2 regions of the Fusobacterium sp. FSA-380-WT-3A genome follow, and region 2 is predicted to be linked to the other one. Evidence: riboswitches for the same ligand, from Rfam matches in the RefSeq annotation. Region 2 holds a riboswitch; the other holds the start of a gene.

Region 1 (6,095 bases), on a different contig from region 2:
AGCTTTAGAAATAACTTCTCCAAATGTATTTTTAATTTCTTCATCAACATATATAACTGGAGCATCTATTGTAGAATCATATTGTCTCATACAATACACTTTAACAGGAGCTATAGCTCTTTCAAAATAAGAAAACTCTTTATCATTTAATGCTCTTGTAATCTGTCTAGCTCTATCAGGTCTGAAGTTGAAGTTTATAAATACATCTCCCTCTTTAATTATTCCTTCTTTATCAATTATTGAAGGTTCAACAAATTCATCTGTAACTCCTTTGTTATAAGAAGTTTTTATAGCTTCTTCAACAGAAGAAAATTCTAAACCATTTCCAATAGTCATATTATCATAAGCTCTTTTTGTTCTATCCCAGTTTTTATCTCTATCCATAGCATAGTATCTTCCTGAAATAGTAGCTATCTTTCCATAATTTAATTCAGACATTTTTTCTTCAGTTTGTTTTAAGTATCCAGCTCCTGAAGTAGGGGCAGTATCTCTACCATCTAAGAAAGCATGTAGATACATAATTACACCTTCTCTTTTTCCCATTTCTAAAAGTCCAAAACAGTGTTCAAGATGAGAGTGAACTCCTCCATCAGATAAAAGTCCTCCAATATGAACTCTATTATTATGTTTTTTAGCATATTCAAAAGCTTCTTTTAAAGTTTCAATTTCAAAGAAAGTTCCATCTTTGATATCTTTACTTATTTTTACTAGAGGTTGATAAATAACTCTTCCAGCTCCAATATTTAAGTGTCCTACTTCTGAGTTACCCATTTGTCCAGCAGGTAATCCAACATATTCTTCAGAAGCATTTAATTGGGAATTTGGATAATTTTTTAAAAGGTTTAAAAAATATTCTGGATGTGCATTTTTTATAGCATTAACACATGTATCACATGTGCTTATTCCCCATCCATCTAGTATCATTAACATTAATGGTTTTTTTGTCATCTTTTTTCCTTTCTATAATAATATAAAATAATTATAAAGCTGCTTTAATAATGTCGTAGAAATCAGTTGCTTTAAGAGAAGCTCCTCCAATTAATCCACCATCAATATCAGCTTGAGCTAATAATTCTTTAGCATTGTTTGGTTTCATAGAACCACCATATTGGATAGTGATTTCATTAGCAACTTCTTCTCCAAACATTTCAGTAAGTTCTTGTCTAATAGCTTTATGAGTTTCTTGAGCTATTTCTGGAGTAGCTGTTTTACCTGTTCCTATTGCCCAAACTGGTTCATAAGCTACAACTATTTTTTTAGCTTCTTCTTCAGTAAGACCAGCAAATCCTCCTCTAATTTGAGTTTTGTTAACTTCATCAGTTCTTCCAGATTCTCTATCTTCTAATTTTTCTCCAATACAAAGAATAGGAGTCATTCCATGAGCTAACACAGCTTTTACTTTTTCGTTTATAAATTCATCAGATTCTTTAAAATATTCTCTTCTTTCTGAATGTCCTAATATAACATATTCAACACCTAAATCTTTTAACATAACTGGTGAAACTTCTCCAGTATATGCTCCTGAATCTTTAGGATATACATTTTCAGCTGCTATTTTAATATTGCTTCCTTCTACTGCTTTAACAGCATCAGATAAAGCTGTAAATGGAGCTCCAATTACTATTCCAACAGAATCTATTCCTTTAACAAGTTCTTTTAATTCTGTTAACATTTCAACAGCTTCTTTATTTGTTTTATTCATTTTCCAGTTTCCTGCAATTATTGTTTTTCTCATAAATAAATCCTCCTAAATATTTTTATCTTAATAACTAATTTTATCACATTCTAAAAAAAATTTCTAATTTTCTATAAGTTAATAAATAAATATTTTTTGATTAATTTTTATCCGTTATTAATTTAATTACTATTATTTGATGATTGTTCTTCTAAAATAATGTCGCTTTTATAATTTTCGATATTTTCACTTAAAAGAGACAACATATCAGAGATTTCAAATTCTAAAATATCAAAAGAAGTTTCATAATCTCCTTGTGTCAGAGCTTTTATGAGTGAATTATAACTTTCTTTAAAATCGTCTAAAAACTCATTATACCCAAAATATAAATAATCTATATAAGTATTTTCTTTTAAACTATATAAAAGATTTAAAGTCCAGTTTAAAAAACTTAATATTTCATTTATTTTCATATCATAAGCTATTTCTTCAAGGTCAAACTCTTCTAAGGTTTTTAAACTTTTAAAATATTCTTCTATATATTCCTCTAATAAATATAAAGATTGAAATAAAATATTTCTGTGACTTTTTGTATAAATTTCTATTAAAGATACTTTTGAAATATCAACAATAGAAGTATTAGAAAGTATAACCCCATCAACCACTATTTTTTCTAATATTTTGTCCTCTCCTTTAAGTTTTTTTGTGATTTCATTTATAATTTCTCCAAAACTATTATATTGTTTTTCTAGAATGTACTCTTTGTTATCAATTAATATTGTCATGATTCTCCCCATAATTATATTTTTTAAAACTAGATGCCATAGAAAAAGAAAAGACAGTTATAGATTTTACTTTTCCCCTATTTTTTATTTCTTTTTTTAATTCTCTTATAGTGTTTCCAGTTGTTATTACATCATCTATTATTAAAATATTTTTATTTTCCACTTGAAAAGGAATATAAAAAGCTTTATTTATATTAAATTTTCTTGAATTTTTATCCAACAAATGACTCATATGTTTTGTATTTTTTATTCTCGCTGCATCATGATATTTTATATTTAAAATATCTAAAGTATAGGATACTTGATTAAATCCTCTTGAAAATAATCTTTTTTTATTTAAAGGAACAGGAATGATAACATCTATATTATTTTCTTCTATCACTTTTTTTAAAGTTTTTTCTATAAGTTTTCCTAAGAAAAATCCAATATATTTTCTATTTTGAAATTTATAGTTTTTTATTAAATTTCTGAAACTTTTATCATAGTTAAAAATATAGTATACATCATTAAATTTTTTTAATGAATTATTATGTAAAAAATTTTCTTTACAATTATTACAAATATATATTTCACTGTTAGATAGAAGATTATTGCAGACACTACATCTATTGTTAAAGAAAAATTTTCTAAGGTGCAGGTTTAGGTTCTGGAACATTTTTCACCTTCTTAAGTTCTTTATCAACAACTTTAGCTGAATAAATTTCTGTATATCCACAATCAGAACAAATTTTTAGATAGTAAGTTCCAAATTCAACTTTTAATTTTGAATCTTTTTCAGGAAAAATTGCTGTTTTTACATAATAATCGCTGCTTCCACATTTTGTACATCTAAAATCCAATTTCATCACCCCACAATATGTTTTCAATCCAATAACATTTACCATTTTCATCAAATGCTATTGCATCAAATCGGATATTAAAGTTTTGTAGTTTATTTATTGCTATAAATTCATTAGCACTTAAAAACATTCTTCTTAATTTTTTCTTAGAAATAGCTTCAAAACCATTTCCAAATTTTTGATTACTTCTTTCTTTTACTTCTACAAAAATTATTAGATTGTCCTTTCTTAAAATTAAATCAATTTCTCCAAAATGAGAATAAAAATTTTTTTCTACTAATTGAAAACCTTTTTTTTCTAAAAAATTTAATGCTAAATTTTCAAAATATTCTCCTTGAACTCTTTTATTTAAAAATTTTTTCATTTTAAACCTAACTTTTTTCTTAAGAGTTAGATAAAATTTTCTTTAAAAAAGTTTTTCTATGAATTTCTAGAGGTCCTTTTTCTAATAAAATTTCTCTATGAAGTTTTGTTCCATAACCTTTATGTTTTTCAAAATGATATTCAGGATATATTTCTGAAAATTTTAACATTATTCTATCTCTTGTAACTTTAGCTATTATAGAAGCTGTAGCTATTGATAAAGATTTTCCATCACCTTTTACAATACACTCTTGATTACCATTATAATTTTTTATTAATTTATTTCCGTCTACTAAAACAATATCATAATCAATATTTTGGCTTTTAATATCTTCAATAGCTCTATTCATAGCTAAAAAAGTGGCATTTAAAATATTAACCTCATCAATTTCTTCTACAGTAGCTATTCCAATTCCAACATCACAAAAAGTTAAAATTTTTTCAAATAAATTTTCTCTTTTCTTTTCTGATAATTTTTTAGAGTCATTAATATCTTCAAAAAAATCATGATATTCTCTTATTCTTACAGCAGCAGCTACTACAGGGCCAGCCAATGGACCTCTTCCAGCTTCATCTACTCCTAAAATTATTTTTCCTTTTTCAATATCAAATTTATATAGTTTACTCATCTTTTCTCCTATAACTTTATATTAATTTAATTTTAAAATTTTTATTTTTGTAGAATAAGTATTTTAATTTTATTAAATTCTTTTCAAAATAAATTTATATTTAATTATAACATTCATAGAAAGAAAAATAAATAAGAAAATGAAAAACAAAATTGACAATAAATATAAAAAATGTTATTATATGTATTGGACAATTTAATATTTTCAAGGTAGAGGTTGCAAAAGACATTATTAGATAATAGGAGTTTAGCAAGCATAGATTATTATTGAAAGGGAATTTTGCCGAAAGGTTTAAAGAGCTAACTTTAGACACTTGGGATTATAGAGAACATCTATAAGACTGACATTAGTTTACTAGTGTAGAGCTATCAATTAGATTATAAATTATATAGTTTATTTTATATTTTCTGCCTTATATTTTAATAATATAAGGCTTTTTTATTGAGGAGGATTAAGTGACAAACAACGAGAGAAGAGGAGTTTTTATAGAGGTATTAAAATTATCTCCTATTGTTTTATTAGGAATTTTAATGGTTGGTATAAAATTGGACTTTTTGATAGCAGCTCCAATTTCAACTATATATGTAGCAATAATTGCTTGGTTAACTGAAAAATTTTCTTTTAATGAAATTGTAGAAAAAGCTGTAAATAGTGTAAAGGAAATTCAGTTAGTGTTTTTTATTTTAATGTTAGCCTATGCTATGGCTGAAGCTTTTATGGCTAGTGGAGTAGGAGCTTCAATAATTATTATGTCTTTAAATTTAGGTTTAACAGGAAAAACAATAGCTGTTACAGGAATAATTGTTACAAGTGTTTTATCTATTACAATAGGAACATCTTGGGGAACTTTTGCAGCTTGTGCTCCTATATTTTTATGGTTAAACCATATAGTTGGTGGAAATATTCTATTAACTTTAGGGGCTATTGCTGGAGGAGCTTGTTTCGGTGATAATATAGGGCTTATTTCAGATACTACAGTTGTAAGTTCTGGAATACAAAAAGTAGAAGTTATACATAGAATAAGACATCAAGGAGTTTGGTCTTTAGGATGTCTTATAGTTGGGATAATAACTTTTTATGTAGTATCAGTTATGATGGGATTACCAAATATAAGTGGAAATGTAAATGAGGCTATCAATCAAATTCCTGATAATGTTTGGGAAGTTTTAAAGTCTGAAAGAGAGTCGGCAATTATTCTTTTGAATCAAGTTAAAGATGGAGTACCTTTATATATGTGTTTACCCTTAATTTTTGTTTTAATATCAGCAATAAAAGGTTTTCCAACATTAGCTTGTCTTTTTATAGGAATTATTAGCTCTCTAGTATTTGGTTTAATATCAGGAACAATTCCAAATATTTCAGAATTTTTAGATTTAATGTACACAGGTTTTTCAAGTGCTGGAGCAAGTGTTATTATAATGATGATGTGGATAACAGCTTTTGGTGGAATTATGGGAAGTATTAATGCTTTTGAACCATTATCAAGAATAGTAAAAAGAATATCTAAAAATGTAAGACAACTAATGTTTTACAATGGAGTTTTTTCTATATTAGGAAATGTAGCTTTAGCTGATGAGATGGCTCAAATAGTTACTATAGGACCAATAATAAAAAATTTAGTTGATGAAACTGTAGAGGGAAGTGAAGAGGAAAAATATAAATTACGTCTAAGAAATGGATGTTTTAGTGATGCTATGGGAGTTTTTGGTTCTCAATTTATTCCTTGGCATACTTATACTGTATTTTTTACAGGAATAGCTTCTGTTGTTTACCCTCTTTATGAATTTAGGCCAACAGATATTAT
Region 2 (6,095 bases):
GGAGGAAACTCTATACCTAACTTTAACGAAGTTTTTGCTAAATATGCAAAGAAAAACTTTGTTAAAAACTTCAATGATTATTTTGAATTCCTATTTGAAAAAGAATATGATGATGTATTAGAATTAGATTCAGCTAATGAAGAATTAAAAGCAAAATATCCTAAAGTATTTGAAAAAGTTATTAAGAAAACTGCAAAAGAAATTTATGATGCTTGTCAATTATTTGAGTATCAAACAAATAGTATTTTAGGTTCAGCTTCTCAAACTCCATTTTCAACAATAACTTTTAATGTTCCTACTTCTTGGGAATCAGAGCAAATAATACTTGCTTATTTAAAAGTTAGACAAACAGGATTGGGAGCTTTAAAAATACCAGCAATCTTCCCTAAATTATCTTATATAGTTGTAGATGGGTACAACTTAAAAGAGGGAGACCCATATTATTATATAACTAAAGAAGTATCTAAATGTATAGCACATACATATTATCCAGATTTATTATTCTACTCTAAAGAAGATTATGATGCAGGAAAATATTATGCTAGAATGGGTTGTCGTTCAAGAGTAAATCATGAATTTAAAGAAAATGAAAAATATCAACAATATGGAAGATTTAATTTTGGTGTTATAACATTAAATTTACCTCAAATATCTCTAGAAGCTTTAAGACATAAGGAAACTGATGTAGTAGAAACATTTATGAAATTACTAGAAGAGAAAAAATCTCTTATGAAATTAGGAATTTTAAAAAGATATGAAAATGTTAGAAAGTTAAAAGCTAAACAAGCACCTATATTATTCCAATATGGAGCTATTGCTAGATTACAACCAGATGAAACAGTAGAAAAATTATTAAAATCTGATAGAGCTTCTGTGTCATATGGATTTTTAGGAATAGATGATTGTGTAAGAATACTTACTGATGATAAACAAAACATATCAAAGCCAGCTGGAAAAGAATTAGGTCTTAGAATAATGAAAGAAATAAGAAGACAAGCTGATGAAATAAAAGAGGAAACTGGATTACCTGTATCAGTTTATGGAACTCCAGCAGAAGCTAGTATAGCAACATTCTTTAATGCAGATAAGAAAAATTATAGTGATGTAATGCCTGAATGGTTATTAAAAAGAGAATATTATACAAATTCTTTCCATTTCTCATCAGAGTTACCAATAGATGCTTTTGATAAAATAGATACAGAAGCTCCATTTATTAAATATTGTAATGGAGGAAACATAATGTATGTTGAAAATGGAGGAAAAACTTATAACTCTGATGCAATATTAGAACTTATGAAATATGCTCATGATAAAGGAATAGAATATTTTGCAGTAAATACAGTATCAGATGTGTGTTTTGAATGTGGATATACAGGAGAAATCTCTTATGACGAACATACAGCAAAATATAAATGTCCTCAATGTGGTAATGAAGAGGGAATGAAAATGAAAATTCAAAGAAGATGTTGTGGATATATTTCAAATTATAATATTACTCACGCCTTAGAAGGAAGAATGAAAGAGATAAAAAATAGAGCTATTCATGTAAAATAATAAATAGATTATATAAAAAATATTTATAATTTATATTATACAAATTAATAAAATTTAGATATACTTTTATGTAAAAGAATTTAAAAAGATAGAGGAGCAAATGATAAGAGTAAAATTATTTTAGTTTGACAAACGGAGAATAATTTGAAAGGAGATTTTGCCGAAATAAAAATGAAAGTCAAAACATTTTTATTGGTAAATTAGATAATATCTATTTTACTGTCATTGAAATTTCAATGGAGGGCTATCAAGTAAGTTATCTAAAATATAAGTAATTATTTTTAATAGGTTACTAAAGACAGTCTGAAATTGAAAAGACTGTCTTTTTTTATGAAAATTTTGGAGGAAGTTTTATGAGATATTTTGGAACAATGAAAAATAATAATGGAATTCTTGAGATAGGTGGAGTATCAGTAGAAAAACTTGCAAAGGAGTATAAAACTCCATTATATGTTATGGACCAAGAATTGATAGAAAGTAATATAAAAAAATATATAGAAAATTTTAAATCGGAAAAATTTGAAACAGAAGTAGTCTATGCTTCAAAAGCTTTTTTATCGAAAGCTATGTGCCAAATAGTTGAGAAGTATGGATTAAGTATAGATGCAGTTTCTGGTGGAGAATTATATTCTATAAAAGTTTCAAAATTTCCTATGAATAGAGTCCATATGCATGGAAATAATAAAAGTATAGAAGAGCTTGAAATGTGTCTTGATTGGGGAATTGGAATAGTAATATTAGATAATATAAGTGAAATAGATAAATTAGGAACTTTAGCTAAAGAAAAAAATAAAAAAATAAGAGTCATGTTAAGAATAAATATAGGAATAGATGCTCATACCCATGAATATATAAGAACATCAAAACATAGTTCTAAGTTTGGAGAATCTATATTTGATGAAAATATTTATAGTATAGTAGAGAAAATTCTTTCTTATGAAAGTTTAGAATTTTTAGGATTTCATTGTCACATAGGTTCACAAATATTTGATACTAAAGCTTTTCATGAGGGGATTGAAACAATGATAATGTTTACTAAAAAAATATCAGAAAGATTTAATATGGAAATTCCTGAAATGAATTTAGGTGGAGGTTTTGGAGTTTATTATGTTGATGGAGATGTAGAAGTAGATATTGAAAAATTTATGAAATCTATGATAGAACATATTGAAAAAACTTTAGAAAAAGAAAATATGACTTTAAAGAAAGTTTCTATAGAACCTGGAAGAAGTATTGTGGGAAATGCTGGGGGAACTTTATATACAGTTGGTGGCATAAAAAATACATATGGTGGAGTTAAATATGTGTTTATTGATGGAGGAATGACAGATAATATAAGACCAGCTTTATATCAAGCTAAATATGAAGCTATTGTTGCTAATAAACTTAATCAAGAAGAAAATGATATAGTTACTATTGCAGGAAAATGTTGTGAGTCTGGAGATTTAATAGGAAAAGATATGAAAATAGCCAAAGCTTCAGAAGGAGATTATATATTTGTCCCTACAACTGGAGCTTATGGATATTCAATGTCAAGTAATTACAATAAAGCTACAAGACCAGCAGTTGTGTTTGTAAAAGATGGGAAATCTTATTTATCAATTAAAAGAGAATCTTTTGAAGATTTGGTAGCCAATGATGTATTTATAGAAATAGAATAAGTAAAAAAAACAATATGCGGAAATTATTAAAATATGATATAATTATTTTATAATACAACTTAGATATACAAATAAATAAAGAAGGGAGGAAAGTTACAAGATAAAAATGTAACTTAAAATTAGGATATGAGAACAGTAATAAATCACGGATTAGTTATAGACCCAAAAAATAGTGTGTATGAACCACTAAATATTGCAATAGAAAATGGAAAAATAGTAGAATTATCTCATGAAGTGTTAATAGGAGATAATGAAATAGATGCTATGGGAATGTGTGTTTGCCCAGGATTTATAGATATTGATATGCATGAAGTTTTAACTGATGGAACAACACCAGATAGAGAAATATTTAAAAGAATGTTATCAATGGGAGTTACTACAGGAATAGGTGGAAACTCAGGAATAGGAGTTTCTAATCCAAAGGAGTTTTTAGATGGAGTAGATGAAGGACATCCTATTAACTTTGGAATGTTATTACCTCATGGGATACTAAGACAAAAAATTGGTGTTGACAGATATGTAAGTCTTGAAAATGACCAAGTGGAAGAAATGTATGAGATAGGTAAAAAAATGATGAAAGATACAGGATTACTGGGAATTAGTTTTGGACTTAGATATGTTCCTGGAATAGATTTCAATGAGATGACAACTCTTGGAAGATTAGGACAACATAAAGTTATATCAGCACATTTAAGAGAAGATGCTAAAAATATATTTAATGCAATAGAAGAGTTTTTAGATTTAGGTAACTATGTAAAAGCTAATTATGTAGTATCACATATTGGAAGTATGGCTGGATTTGGTCAAATGGATAAAGCTTTAGAAATGTTAGATAAAAAAAGAGAAGAGGGAATAAATGTATATTGTGATTGTTACCCTTATACAGCTTTCAGTGCTAAAATAGGTTCTATTACATTTGATGAAGGATTCTTAGAAAGATATAATATCACATATGATAAATTAGAGGTTATGGAAGGAAAATATAGAGGAAAAAGATGTACTGAAGAATTTTTCAACACTTTAAGGGAAGAAGCACCTGATACAATGATAATAGCTTATACTATCAATGAAAAAGATATGGAAAAAGCATTATCTTATCCTTACACAGTTATAGGAAGCGACGGAATACTTAATGCTAAAAATATTGGACATCCTAGAGCAACAGGAACTTTCCCTAAAGTTTTAGGAAAATATTCAAGAGATGCTAAAGTTCTTGATTTATATGAAGCAATTGAAAAAATGACTTCAAAACCTGCAGAAATTTTAGGAATTAATAAAGGAAATTTATCTATTGGTTCTGATGCAGACATTACTATTTTTTCTTTAGAAGATATTCGTGATTATGCAACTTTTGAAAATACAGAATTATTACCAGATGGTATAGTATATGTATTGATTAATGGAGAGATTGCTCTAGAAAATGGAAAAATTATGAATTCTAATTTAGGAAAATCTATAAGAAAGTTCTAGTGAGGAAAAATGAAAATAATATCAGTAGTAGAAAATGACCCAATTAATAGTATGACAGGGTTTACTTTAACATTTTACTTTGCAGGATGTGACCATTATTGTAAAGGATGTTTTTCACAAAATACTTGGGATTATGAAAGTGGACAGGAGTATGAGATGGAGGATATAAAAGAACTTATTCTTAATTCTCGTTGGAAAAATGTAACTTTTTTAGGTGGAGACCCTTTATATTTTAAAAATAGAGAAGAGGTCATAGAGTTAATCCATTTTATAAAAGAAAAAACTAATAAAAATATTTATTTATGGACAGGATATACAATAGAAGAAATAAAAGAATGGATAGACCCAAGTATTATTGATTACCTTATAGAAGGAAGATTTGAAATTGATAAAAAGGATTTAAGATTAAAGCTTCGTGGAAGTTCAAATCAAAGAGTATTTCATAAGGGAATAGAGATGAAGGATATAGATAAAATAAACTAAGAAAAAGCTCGAGAAAACTTTCTCGAGCTTTTTTAACATTTAATAAACTTTTTTATAAAGAGCCTCTATATCAGACAAAACTACATCTTTTGGATTTCCACCAGTACATACATCAGCTAAAGCATCTTTAGATAATTTTGGTAATCCCTCTTCAGGAATATTTATTTCTCTTAAAGTTTGAGGAATTCCAACATCAATAGCCAGTTTTCTTACAGCATTAACAGCACTTTGAGCAATTTCTTCTTTAGTCATTCCTGTAGTATCAACACCCATAGCTTTTGCAATATCTCCATATTTATCTATACAAGCACTCATATTAAATTCCATAACTGTTGGTAATAATAATGCATTGGCTACTCCGTGAGGAATATCATAAACGGCACCTAATGGATGAGCCATTGAGTGAACGATTCCTAATCCTACATTAGAGAATCCCATACCAGCTACATATTGAGCTATACTCATTCCTTCCATATCAACTAAATTTTTATCAACAACAGCTCCTCTTAAATGTTTAGCTATTAATTCTATAGCTTTTAACTCAAACATATCAGATATTACATGAGCTCCTTTAGTAATATATCCCTCTATAGCATGAGTTAGAGCATCCATTCCTGTAGCTGCTATTGTCTTATTAGGCATTGTTAACATAAGTTCAGCATCAACAATGGCAACTAACGGAATATCTTTTGGGTCTACACAAACTATTTTTCTGTTTTCATCTTCTAAAGTAATTACATAGTTAATTGTTACTTCAGCAGCAGTTCCACAAGTAGTAGGTAAAGCAATAATAGGTACAGATTTAGTATGAGTAGGAGCCACTCCTTCTAATGATTTTATATCAGCAAATTCTGGATTATTTTTAACAATTCCAATAGCCTTAGCTGTATCTATAACAGAACCACCACCTACAGCCACTAAAAAATC

The links. A riboswitch is a leader RNA that binds a small molecule or an ion and turns the genes downstream of it on or off. The one in region 2 is predicted to bind lysine.
Region 1: it holds a riboswitch for lysine, as region 2 does, so the genes downstream of both, HF862_RS03810 (Na+/H+ antiporter NhaC family protein) here and lysA (diaminopimelate decarboxylase) in region 2, are expected to answer to the same signal.

What each region holds. Positions count from the first base shown of each region.
Region 1 is NZ_JABAFQ010000003.1:146,775-152,869, reverse strand. It holds gene gpmI (2,3-bisphosphoglycerate-independent phosphoglycerate mutase) at 1-948, opposite strand, end outside; gene tpiA (triose-phosphate isomerase) at 980-1,735, opposite strand; gene HF862_RS03835 (hypothetical protein) at 1,858-2,460, opposite strand; gene HF862_RS03830 (ComF family protein) at 2,444-3,115, opposite strand; gene HF862_RS03825 (zinc ribbon domain-containing protein) at 3,087-3,305, opposite strand; gene HF862_RS03820 (YraN family protein) at 3,289-3,663, opposite strand; gene HF862_RS03815 (ribonuclease HII) at 3,683-4,291, opposite strand; lysine riboswitch at 4,494-4,667, shown strand; gene HF862_RS03810 (Na+/H+ antiporter NhaC family protein) at 4,822-6,095, shown strand, end outside.
Region 2 is NZ_JABAFQ010000001.1:156,930-163,024, forward strand. It holds gene nrdD (anaerobic ribonucleoside-triphosphate reductase) at 1-1,554, shown strand, start outside; lysine riboswitch at 1,636-1,809, shown strand; gene lysA (diaminopimelate decarboxylase) at 1,908-3,215, shown strand; gene HF862_RS00715 (amidohydrolase family protein) at 3,342-4,685, shown strand; gene nrdG (anaerobic ribonucleoside-triphosphate reductase activating protein) at 4,695-5,168, shown strand; gene fucO (lactaldehyde reductase) at 5,208-6,095, opposite strand, start outside.